DNA from 3 places in the Amycolatopsis sp. NPDC004169 genome. Region 2 is predicted to be linked to each of the others. Evidence: riboswitches for the same ligand, from Rfam matches in the RefSeq annotation. Region 2 holds a riboswitch; each other region holds the start of a gene.
The links. Region 2 has a riboswitch for S-adenosylmethionine ahead of thrC (threonine synthase). Riboswitches for the same ligand answer to the same signal wherever they lie in the genome.

Region 1 (3,266 bases), on a different contig from region 2:
CGCGTGCGCCGGCAGGCATCACGCGTGTCCCGACGGGCATCACGCGTGATCCGCGGGGCATCACGCCGATGCCCCTCCAATCACGCGAGATGCCCTCCCAATCACGCGAGATCCGCGCTCGATCACGCGGGATCCGCCGCTGATCACGCCGGATCCGGGTTCAAGTAGGCTCGTCCGGTGGTTGAACTGCTGGGACCGGCCGAAATCCGCGGGCTGGCGGCCGAACTCGACGTGCGGCCGACCAAGAAGCTCGGGCAGAACTTCGTGCACGATCCCAACACCGTCCGGCGGATCGTCGAGCTCGCGAACGTCACCGAAGACGATCTCGTCCTCGAGGTCGGGCCCGGGCTCGGGTCGCTGACCCTGGGCCTGCTGGCCACCGGCGCGCGGGTCGTCGCCGTCGAGATCGATCCCAAGCTCGCCGAACGGCTGCCCAAGACCGTCGCCGAACGCGGGCCCGAGGCCGCGGACCGGCTGACCGTCGTCGGGGCCGACGCCCTGCGCGTCACCCGCGCGGAGCTGGGTGAGCCGACCGCGCTCGTCGCCAACCTGCCCTACAACGTCGCCGTGCCCGTCGTCCTGCACCTGCTGGCCGAGGTGCCGTCGCTGCGCTCCGGGCTCGTCATGGTGCAGACCGAGGTCGCGGACCGGATGGCCGCCGGCCCCGGCAGCCGGATCTACGGCGTCCCGAGCGTCAAGCTCGCCTGGTACGGCTCCGCACGCAAGGTCGCCGCCGTGCCACGCTCGGTGTTCTGGCCGGTGCCGAACGTCGATTCCGCGCTCGTCGCCTTCGAACGTGCGGACTCGACCGCGTCCGCCGACCGGGACGTCCTCTTCGGCCTGGTGGACGCCGCCTTCTCACAACGCAGGAAGACGCTGCGGGCCGCGCTCGCGGGCTGGGCGGGCTCGGCCGAGCAGGCGGGCGAACTCCTCGCCGCCGCCGGGATCGATCCCAAAACCCGTGGTGAGCAGCTCGACGTGCACGACTTCGCCCGGATCGCCGCCGCGCGCTAGCCGTTCCACTGTGGAAGCGTGAAAATACGCCCTCTCCGCCCTTGATCCCGCGATCCGGACACCGCCAGTCGTGTGATCTGGGCCAACGGGCTTGCTTTCGATCCGTGGGATCGGTTTTACTCAGTACGTCCATCCCGAGCGACTGAGAGACCTGGCTCGCCGAAGTCGCAGCAACCACCCTCCGCAGGGCAGGTGCTACCGCCAGGACCGATGGAGGCCGTTTTCGATGAAGAGGGTAGCTCGCCCCCTGCTCCTGACCAGGCGTCGCGTAGTCGACGAAGGCCGCCGCTCCGTGACCGCATGTCGACGCTCCAACTGAGCTTGTCGTAGCCGGTCCACCTCTTCTTCACGCACCGTCCCAACCGGACGGAACTCGCTTGCGGCCGGGTGCTGCGCGCTGCCTGCACCCCGTTTTCTGGAGCCTTCGTGATCACCGTCGAAAACCTGTCCAAATCCTTTGCCACCAACGGAAACTCGGTCGTCGCCCTGCGGGACGTGAGCGTCGACGTCCAGGCCGGCTCGCTGTTCGGCGTGGTCGGCCCGGCCGGGTCCGGCAAGTCCGTCCTCGCCCGGTGCATCGCCCTGCAGGAGCGCCCCGACCGCGGCGTCGTCCGCCTCGACGGCCTCAACACCGGCACTCTCGACGGCCGCCGGCTCCGCGAAATCCGCCGTCAGCTCGGCGTCGTCTCGACGAAGCCGGAGCTGATCGCCGAGCGCACCATCGCCGGCAACATCGCTTCCCCGCTGGAGCAGCTCGGCGTCGACGGCCCGCAGCGCCGCAGCCGGGTCGGCTCGCTGCTCGACCTCGTCGGCCTGACCCAGCGCGCCGCGCAGCGCCCCGGCGAGCTGTCCGCCGGTCAGCTCCGCCGCGCCGCGGTCGCGAAGGCGCTGGCGGCGGCCCCCGCCGTGCTGCTCGCCGACGACCCGACCGCCGGCGTCGACCCGGAGGAGGCCGGCGCGGTGCTCGCCGTCCTCGACCGGGCCCGCTCCGAGCTCGGCACCACGGTCGTCGTCACGACGCCGGACGCCGGCGTGGTCCGCCGGGTCTGCGACGACGTCGCGGTGCTGGAGGACGGCACCGTCATCGAGCGCGGCTCGGTGCTCGACCTGATCTCGAACCCGGGCAGCCGCACAGCGCAGGCGCTGCTGCCGGCCATCGAGACGACCCGCTCGCAGGCGGCGCGCTACGACCGCTCGGCCGACGTCGTGCTGATCGGCTTCGCTTCGGTGGGCGCGCTGCTGCCCGAGGCCGCGGGCCGCTTCGACGTCGAGTTCGCCACCATCGGCGGCGGCCTGACCCGCATCGGCGACACGCCGGTCGGCCGGTTCCGCCTGGGTGTCCGCGGTGAGCGGGCCGATGCGGCGCTGGCCTGGGTCGCCGAGCGCGGTGGCCACGTCACGCACACCGCGCGTGGCCCGCAGGGTGTCGCGGCTGCCTGATCGTTGTCCCGGAACGCCCCGATGTGCACGTCGCATCGGGGCGTTTCCGCGGGCACGTAGGCTGGTCGGGTGCTCGCTGTAGTTCCGCCCCCAGTCACCGTCCGGGTCCCGGCCAAGGTCAACCTGCACCTTTCGGTCGACGACCTGCGGGAAGACGGTTACCACGAGCTGGTCACCGTGTTCCAGGCGCTGTCGCTGACCGACGAGGTGACCGTCGCGGTCACCGAAGAGCCCGGCATCGAGGTCTACGGCGAAGGGGAGGGCTCGGTGCCGACCGGCCCGGAAAACCTGGCCTGGCGGGCCGTCGAAGCGCTGGCCGCGCACGTCGGGCGCACCGGCGAGCCGAAGGTCAGGGTGGTGCTGCGCAAGGGCATCCCGGTGGCAGGCGGCATGGCGGGCGGCAGCGCCGACGCGGCGGCGACGCTGGTCGGGCTGGCTTCCCTGTGGAACCTCGACGTCACGCGCGACGAGCTGGCGGAGATCGCCGCCGGCCTGGGTAGCGACGTTCCGTTCGCGCTCTACGGCGGCACCGCGCTGGGCACCGGCCGCGGCGAGCAACTGGTCCCGGTGCTGTCGCGGCACACGTTCCACTGGGTGCTGGCCTTCGCCGCCGAAGGGCTGTCGACGCCGAAGGTGTTCGGCGAGCTGGACCGCCTGCGCGCGGCGGGCAACCCGCCCCGGATCGGCTCGCACACACCGGTGGTCGAGGCACTGGCCTCGGGCGACCCGCGTCAGTTGGCCCTGCTGCTGGGCAACGACCTCCAGGCGGCGGCGGTCTCGCTGCGGCCGGACCTGCGCCGCACGCTCCGGGC
Region 2 (3,266 bases):
GCGAGCGGCTCGACTGGCCCGGCCTGGCGCTCGAGGTCCTGGGCCCGCGCTACGTCCCGGCCCGCGCGGACGGCCCCCAGGACGGCACGACGATCAACAACAGCTCGGTGGTGCTCCGGGCCGAGACACCGGCGGGTCACGTCCTGCTGACCGGTGACGTCGAACTGGCCGCGCAGGCCGACCTGCTGGCCGACATCGGCAATCTGAAAGCGGAGGTGCTGAAAGTACCCCACCACGGCAGTCGCTACTCGCTGCCATCGTTCCTCGCGGCGGTGGCTCCACGGGTGGCGATGGTCAGCGTGGGCGCGGGAAACACATACGGCCACCCGAGCAAGTCCACAATGGACACGCTGGTGGCGCTCGGCGCACGAGTCACCCGAACCGACCTGGACGGCGACACGGCGGTGATCACCGGAGCGGCAATAGTGCGCCGGGGCGAGCCGCGTGGGCCGCCCCGGCGGTGACAGCCCGCGGCGCGCCTGAGCCCCGGGGCGGGCCGAGGTGCCCGCCCCGGGCGGTGCTCAGTAGCCGAGGGCCTCGTTCACGGCCGCGGCCGACGGCGGCAGGGTTGCCTTGGGGCCGACGTGGTTCTCGATCGCGTCGAGGGTCTTGAGGCCGTCGCCGGTGATCAGGAGGACCGTCTCGGCGTCCGGGTCCAGCTTGCCCGTCTCGACCAGCTTCTTCGCCGTGGCGACGGTGACCCCGCCCGCGGTTTCGGTGAAGATGCCTTCGGTGCGGGCCAGCAGGCGGATGCCCTCGACGACCTCTTCGTCGGAGACGTCCTCGATCGCACCGCCGGTGCGGTTGACGATGTCGAGCACGTACGGCCCGTCGGCCGGGTTGCCGATCGCCAGCGAACGGGCGATCGTGTCCGGCTTCACCGGCTGGACCACGTCGTGGCCCTCGCGGAACGCGGCCGACACCGGCGAGCAGCCGGTCGCCTGCGCGCCGAACACCTTGTACGGGCTGGCTTCCACGAGACCGAGCTGGCCCAGCTCGCGGAAACCCTTGTCCACCTTGGTCAGCTGCGAACCGGAGGCGATCGGGACGACGATCTGCGGCGGGATGCGCCAGCCGAGCTGCTCGGCGACCTCGAAGGCCAGCGTCTTCGAGCCCTCCGAATAGTACGGCCGGACGTTCACGTTCACGAACGCCCACTTCGGGTGCTCACCGGCGAGCTCGGTGGCGAGGCGGTTGACGTCGTCGTAGTTGCCGTCGATGGCGAGGAGGTCGCCGTCGTACACCGCGGTGGTGAGGATCTTGGCGCGCTCGAGGGTCTTGGGGATCAGCACGACCGACCGCCAGCCGGCGCGGGCCGCTGCCGCGGCCGTCGCGTTGGCCAGGTTGCCGGTCGAGGGACACGCGAGCACCTCGAACCCGAACTCGCGGGCCGCGGCCAGCGCGACGGCGACCACGCGGTCCTTGAACGAGTGCGTCGGGTTGCCGGTGTCGTCCTTGACCCACACGCGCTTGAGGCCGAGTTCCTTGGCGAGGCGGTCGGCGCGCACCAGCCGCGTCGCGCCCGGCTCGGTGTTCGGGATCTCTTCGACGTTGGACGGAACGGGAAGGAGTTTCTTGTAGCGCCAGATGTTCTTGGGGCCGGCTTCGATGTCTTCGCGGCGGACGCGGCCGAAGTCGTAGGCGACCTCGAGCGGCGAGAAGTCCTCGGCGGAGACGAATTCCGGAGCGAGCGGCTGCCGGTGGCCCTCTTCCTTCGACACCAGCTCGACGGCCGGACCGAGATCCGGGGTCTTCGTGGTGGAGGTCGTGCCGAGGGTGGCGGTCATCGCGAGGTTCCTTTCCTCATCTGCCCCGCCGAAGCGGGCCGGAATTGGCACCGTGGTCGTCAGCTATCCCGCGATCGCGGGATGACAGGCTGTACGCCGGTTGCCGGGGCTTCGTCGGGCCGTTCCCTCTGCCCCTCTGGATGAGCGGTATTCGGTTGTCGGTGCCACGCGCCGGAGATCCGGGGCGGCTGCCTCGGCTACACCGTACGACATCGCGCTCGGCCCGTGCCACGGTGGCGGCCCGACATCACCGGAGCGGGCGCACAAGAGCGCAAGTGAGAGGATTTCGGGGTGACCGCGCAAGCCACCGCCCCGGCCCCGCTGCACCTGGTGCTGGGAGAGGAAGAACTGCTGATCGAGCGGGCCGTCCGCGAGACGCTCGCCGCCGCCCGCGCGACGGACGCGACCGCGGAGCTGACCCGGGTCCGGGTGTCCGATCTCACAGCGCCTGAGCTGGCCGAACTGGTCAGCCCGTCGCTGTTCAGCGAGGGCCGGGTGATCGTTCTCGAGTCGGCGCAGGACATCTCGCAGGAGCTGTCCGACGCCGTCGCGGCCTACCTGAAGGACCCGGCGGACGGGGTCGTGCTCGTCGTCGTGCACACGGGTGGCGGCCGCAGCAAGGCGGGCAAGTCACTCCCCGCGACGCTCAAGAAGGCCGGCGCCGAGATCACCGAGTGCCCGAAGCTGACCAAGCCGGCCGAGCGGGAGCAGTTCGTGCGCCACGAGGTCCGCCGGGTGGGCGGCAAGATCGACCCGGCCGGGGTCGCCGCCCTGCTCGACGCCGTGGGCTCCGACCTGCGGGAACTCTCGTCGGCGGCGACGCAGCTGGTGGCGGACACGGGCGGTGCTGTCGACGCCGATGCGGTCCGCCGCTACCACCGAGGCCGCGCGGACGTGACGGGGTTCGCGGTCGCGGAGAAGGCGGTCGGCGGCGACCGCGCGGCGGCGCTGGAGTCGCTGCGGTGGGCGATGCAGCTGGGTGTCCCGCACGTCCTGGTGGCCGACGCACTGGCCGACGCGGTCCGCACGATCGCCCGGGTCTCCGGCGCGGGCCGGGGCAACCCGAACCAGCTGGCGGGCGAGCTGGGGATGCCGCCGTGGAAGATCCGCAAGGCCCAGGGCCAGTCCCGCGGCTGGAACCCGGACGGCCTGGCCACGGCGATGCGCGTGGTCGCCCGGCTGAACGCCGAGGTCAAGGGCGTGGCGGCCGACCCGGGCTACGCGCTGGAACGAGCGGTCCTCGAGGTGGCGGCAGCCAAGGGCGACCGCTGATCGCTGCCCACCGGCACGAGCTACTCGCGGCCGCTGGCAGGGCCGCGCCGCCACAGGCGGTCGCTCTGGGCTATTCGCAGGGGCCTCACCGGCGCGAGCGGCTCGGTGGTCGCCAAGCTCGCGGCCGCTGTCTGCATCGCTCCGGGGTAGTTGCCGGCGCCGACCGCAGCCAGGCCCTGGCGCCGGGTCCGCGCCGGGCGCCGCCCT
Region 3 (3,266 bases), on a different contig from region 2:
GTCGTGGTCAGCGTCGCGGTCACCGGCGCCGCCCTGCACTGGCTGCTGGGCCTGGACTGGCGGCTGGCGCTGCTGTGGGGCGCGGTGCTCGCCTCGACCGACGCGGCTGCGGTGTTCTCGGTGCTGCGCACGGCGGGCATCGGCAAACGGCTCACCGGCGCGCTCGAACTCGAGTCGGGCATCAACGACGCGCCGGCCTACATCGCCGTCGTGGTGCTGGCCGAAGGCACCACTGTGGACTGGACGCTGCCGCTGCTGGTGGTCTACGAGCTGACCGCGGGCCTGGTCATCGGCCTGGCCTTCGGCTGGCTCGGCGGGCTCGCGCTGCGCCGGGCCGCGCTGCCGGCGACCGGTCTCTACCCGCTGGCCACGGTCGCGGTGTGCGTCGTGGCGTACTCCTCGGGCCAGCTGCTGCACGCGTCCGGCCTGCTCGCCACCTACGTCGCCGCGCTGGTGCTCGGCAATTCGCGGCTGCCGCACCGGTCGGACACGCTGTCGTTCGCCGAGGGACTGGGCTGGCTGGCGCAGATCGGGCTGTTCGTGCTGCTGGGGCTGTTCGCCTCGCCGGAGAGGCTGCTCGACGCGGTCGTTCCGGGCCTGGTCGCGGGCGCCGTCGTGCTGCTGCTGGCGCGGCCGCTCTCGGTCGTGCTGTCGATGCTGCCGTTCCGGCTGCCGTGGCGGGAACAGGTGTTCCTGTCGTGGGCCGGGCTGCGCGGCGCGGTGCCGATCGTGCTCGCCATGATCCCGCTCTCGCGCGGCCTGCCGGGCGCGCAGCGGCTGGTCGACGCGGTGTTCGTGCTGGTCATCGTGCTGACGCTGGTGCAGGGGGCGACGCTCGGCCCGCTCGCGCACCGGCTCGGGCTGGCGAAGAAGTCCGAGGCGCACGAGATCGAGGTCGACTCCGCGCCGCTGGACGAGCTGGGCGCCGAACTCCTGCAGGTCCGCATCCAGGTGGGGTCCAAGATGCACGGCGTGTACCTGTCCGAGCTGCGGCTGCCGGTCGGGGCGACGATCAGCCTGGTCGTCCGCGACGGCGCCGGGTTCACGCCGCAGAAGACCAGCCGGCTGCAGGAGAACGACCAGCTGCTGGTCGTCACCACGAGCGCGGTCCGGGACGCGGTCGAACGCCGGCTGCGCGCGGTGGACCGGGCCGGCCGCCTCGCGCGCTGGAAGGGCGAGTCCGGCCGCTGAGCACGCTCTGTGACCGCCGTCTCAGAATGTGAGGCGGGGGTTGGCGGCCCGGCGCGTTCTCGGTACCTTCGGGCTCAGGTCATGAGTGCCAGCGCGAAGCCCCGGCTTGCTGGCCGGCAACCCTCCTACCGCGGTGGGGTGCCCCGGGTGAAGACCGGGCCGGTCGCGCCGTGCGACGGGCAAGCGCGGGCCCCTCGCCGGGGTCCCCCGGATCGCCGAGGAGGCACCCCGATGACTCTCGCCATCGACCGCACCCAGCCCGAAACCCGCGAAGCCCCCGCCATCCCCACCGTCGCCGGGGCGTCGCTGCGGGTGCCGCTGGTGACCGGCGGCGACATCGGTTACGCCAACCTCGACCACGCCGCGAGCGCACCCTGTCTCGACGCCGTCCGCGCGAAGGTCGACGAGTTCCTGCCCTGGTACGCCAGTGTCCACCGCGGCGCCGGCTTCGCCTCGCAGGTCTCCACCAAGCTCTACGAGCGCACCCGTGACGTCCTGCGCCGCTTCGTCGACGCGCGGCGGACCGACACCGTCGTCTTCACCCGCAACACCACCGACTCCTTCAACCTGCTCGCCCGCAGCCTGCCGCGGCACACCACGGTGGTCGTCTTCGACACCGAGCACCACGCCGCGCTGCTGCCCTGGCACGGGCCGAACGTCCGGCGGATCCCCACCCCGCGCACCCGCCTCGCCGCGGTGTCCGCTGTGGACGAGGCGCTGGCCGGCGCTCCGCAGGGACCGCGGCTGGTCGTCGTCACCGGCGCCTCCAACGTGACCGGCGAGCTGCTCCCGGTGGCGGAAATCGCCGCCGTGGCGCGGAAACACGGCGCCCGGGTCGCCCTCGACGCCGCCCAGTTGGCCCCGCACCGCCGGATCTCGCTCAAGGAACTGGACGTCGACTACGTCGCCCTGTCCGGCCACAAGCTGTACGCGCCCTTCGGCGCCGGTGCCCTGATCGGCCGCGCGGACTGGCTGCGCGCGGCCCGCCCGTACCTCGCCGGCGGCGGCGCGACCAAGCTCGTCACCGAGGACGCCGTCGTCTGGAACAGCGGGCCGGAGCGCCACGAAGCCGGTTCGCCCAACACCGTCGGCGTGTACGCCCTCGGCGTCGCGTGCGAGACGCTCAGCGCGAACTGGGACGCCGTCGTCGAGCACGAGCAGGCCCTGCTCACCCGGCTGCGCAAGGGGCTCGAGAGCATCCCCGGCTGCGCCGAGCTGCGGCTGTTCGACGCGCCGGTCGACCGGGTCGGCACGGTCAGCTTCGTCGTCGACGGCTTCGACCCGGGCTGGCTCGCCGCGGTGCTGTCCGCCGAGTACGGCATCGGCGTCCGCGACGGCGCCTTCTGCGCCCACATCGCGGCCAAGCGGCTGATCGCCGTCACCGGCGGCGACGGGCAGCAGGCGGTCCGCGTCAGCCTCGGCCTCGGCAGCACCGAGGAACACGTCGACCGCGTGCTGCTGGCACTGCGGCAGATCGTCGCCCGCGGGGCCCGCTGGGAGTACGCGAAGGTGGACGGCCGCTGGGCCCCGGTGGGCGACCCGCGGGAGCTGCCGCCGTTCTGCTGAGCGCTAGCCTGGGCCGATGGGGAGAGGGCCGCGTTACTGGTTTCCGCTGGCACTGCTGGGTTTCGCGCAGATCGGCGCGGTCACCGTGCAGCTGCTGTGGCGCCGGAGCCCGGCCGAAAGCGAGTCCGCGAACCTCCTCCTGTCACCGGCGGTCCCACCCGGTGCGACCGAGTACAGCCGCGCACTGCAGTGGCCGCTGGACTTCCACGTCGGGGACAGCAGCCTCCCGGCCGGGCCGGTGTGGCTGGTCACGCTCGGCGTGGCGGTCCTCGGCACGGCCGTCTGGTACGCGTTCGCCCGGCGACCGGGCCGGGTGGGGTGGTTCGCCCTCGGCACGATCGCCGCGCTGCTCGCCGTCCCGCTGCTCGACCTGGTCGGGTCCTGGCAGTTCCGGCTCGGCGACGGCCTGCGCGGCCCGCTCCTGGCCACGCTCGGCCTGCTGCTGCTCGCCGCGTACGAGCGCAGCCGGTTCGTCCTGCTGACGGCGGCGGCGTTCGCCCTGGTCGCCG

Region 1: linked by a shared signal. The riboswitch ahead of ABZX11_RS13460 (ATP-binding cassette domain-containing protein) and the one ahead of thrC (threonine synthase) in region 2 are both predicted to bind S-adenosylmethionine.
Region 3: linked by a shared signal. The riboswitch ahead of ABZX11_RS09795 (aminotransferase class V-fold PLP-dependent enzyme) and the one ahead of thrC (threonine synthase) in region 2 are both predicted to bind S-adenosylmethionine.

Annotation. Positions count from the first base shown of each region.
Region 1 is NZ_JBEXMD010000008.1:129,234-132,499, forward strand. Features, by position in the region: gene rsmA (16S rRNA (adenine(1518)-N(6)/adenine(1519)-N(6))-dimethyltransferase RsmA) at 178-1,014, shown strand; SAM riboswitch class I at 1,141-1,231, shown strand; gene ABZX11_RS13460 (ATP-binding cassette domain-containing protein) at 1,441-2,454, shown strand; gene ABZX11_RS13465 (4-(cytidine 5'-diphospho)-2-C-methyl-D-erythritol kinase) at 2,524-3,266, shown strand, end outside.
Region 2 is NZ_JBEXMD010000013.1:159,461-162,726, forward strand. Features, by position in the region: gene ABZX11_RS19950 (ComEC/Rec2 family competence protein) at 1-464, shown strand, start outside; gene thrC (threonine synthase) at 522-1,787, opposite strand; SAM riboswitch class I at 1,801-1,934, opposite strand; gene holA (DNA polymerase III subunit delta) at 2,079-3,059, shown strand.
Region 3 is NZ_JBEXMD010000006.1:1,464-4,729, forward strand. Features, by position in the region: gene ABZX11_RS09790 (potassium/proton antiporter) at 1-1,191, shown strand, start outside; SAM riboswitch class IV at 1,269-1,383, shown strand; gene ABZX11_RS09795 (aminotransferase class V-fold PLP-dependent enzyme) at 1,423-2,757, shown strand; gene ABZX11_RS09800 (hypothetical protein) at 2,774-3,266, shown strand, end outside.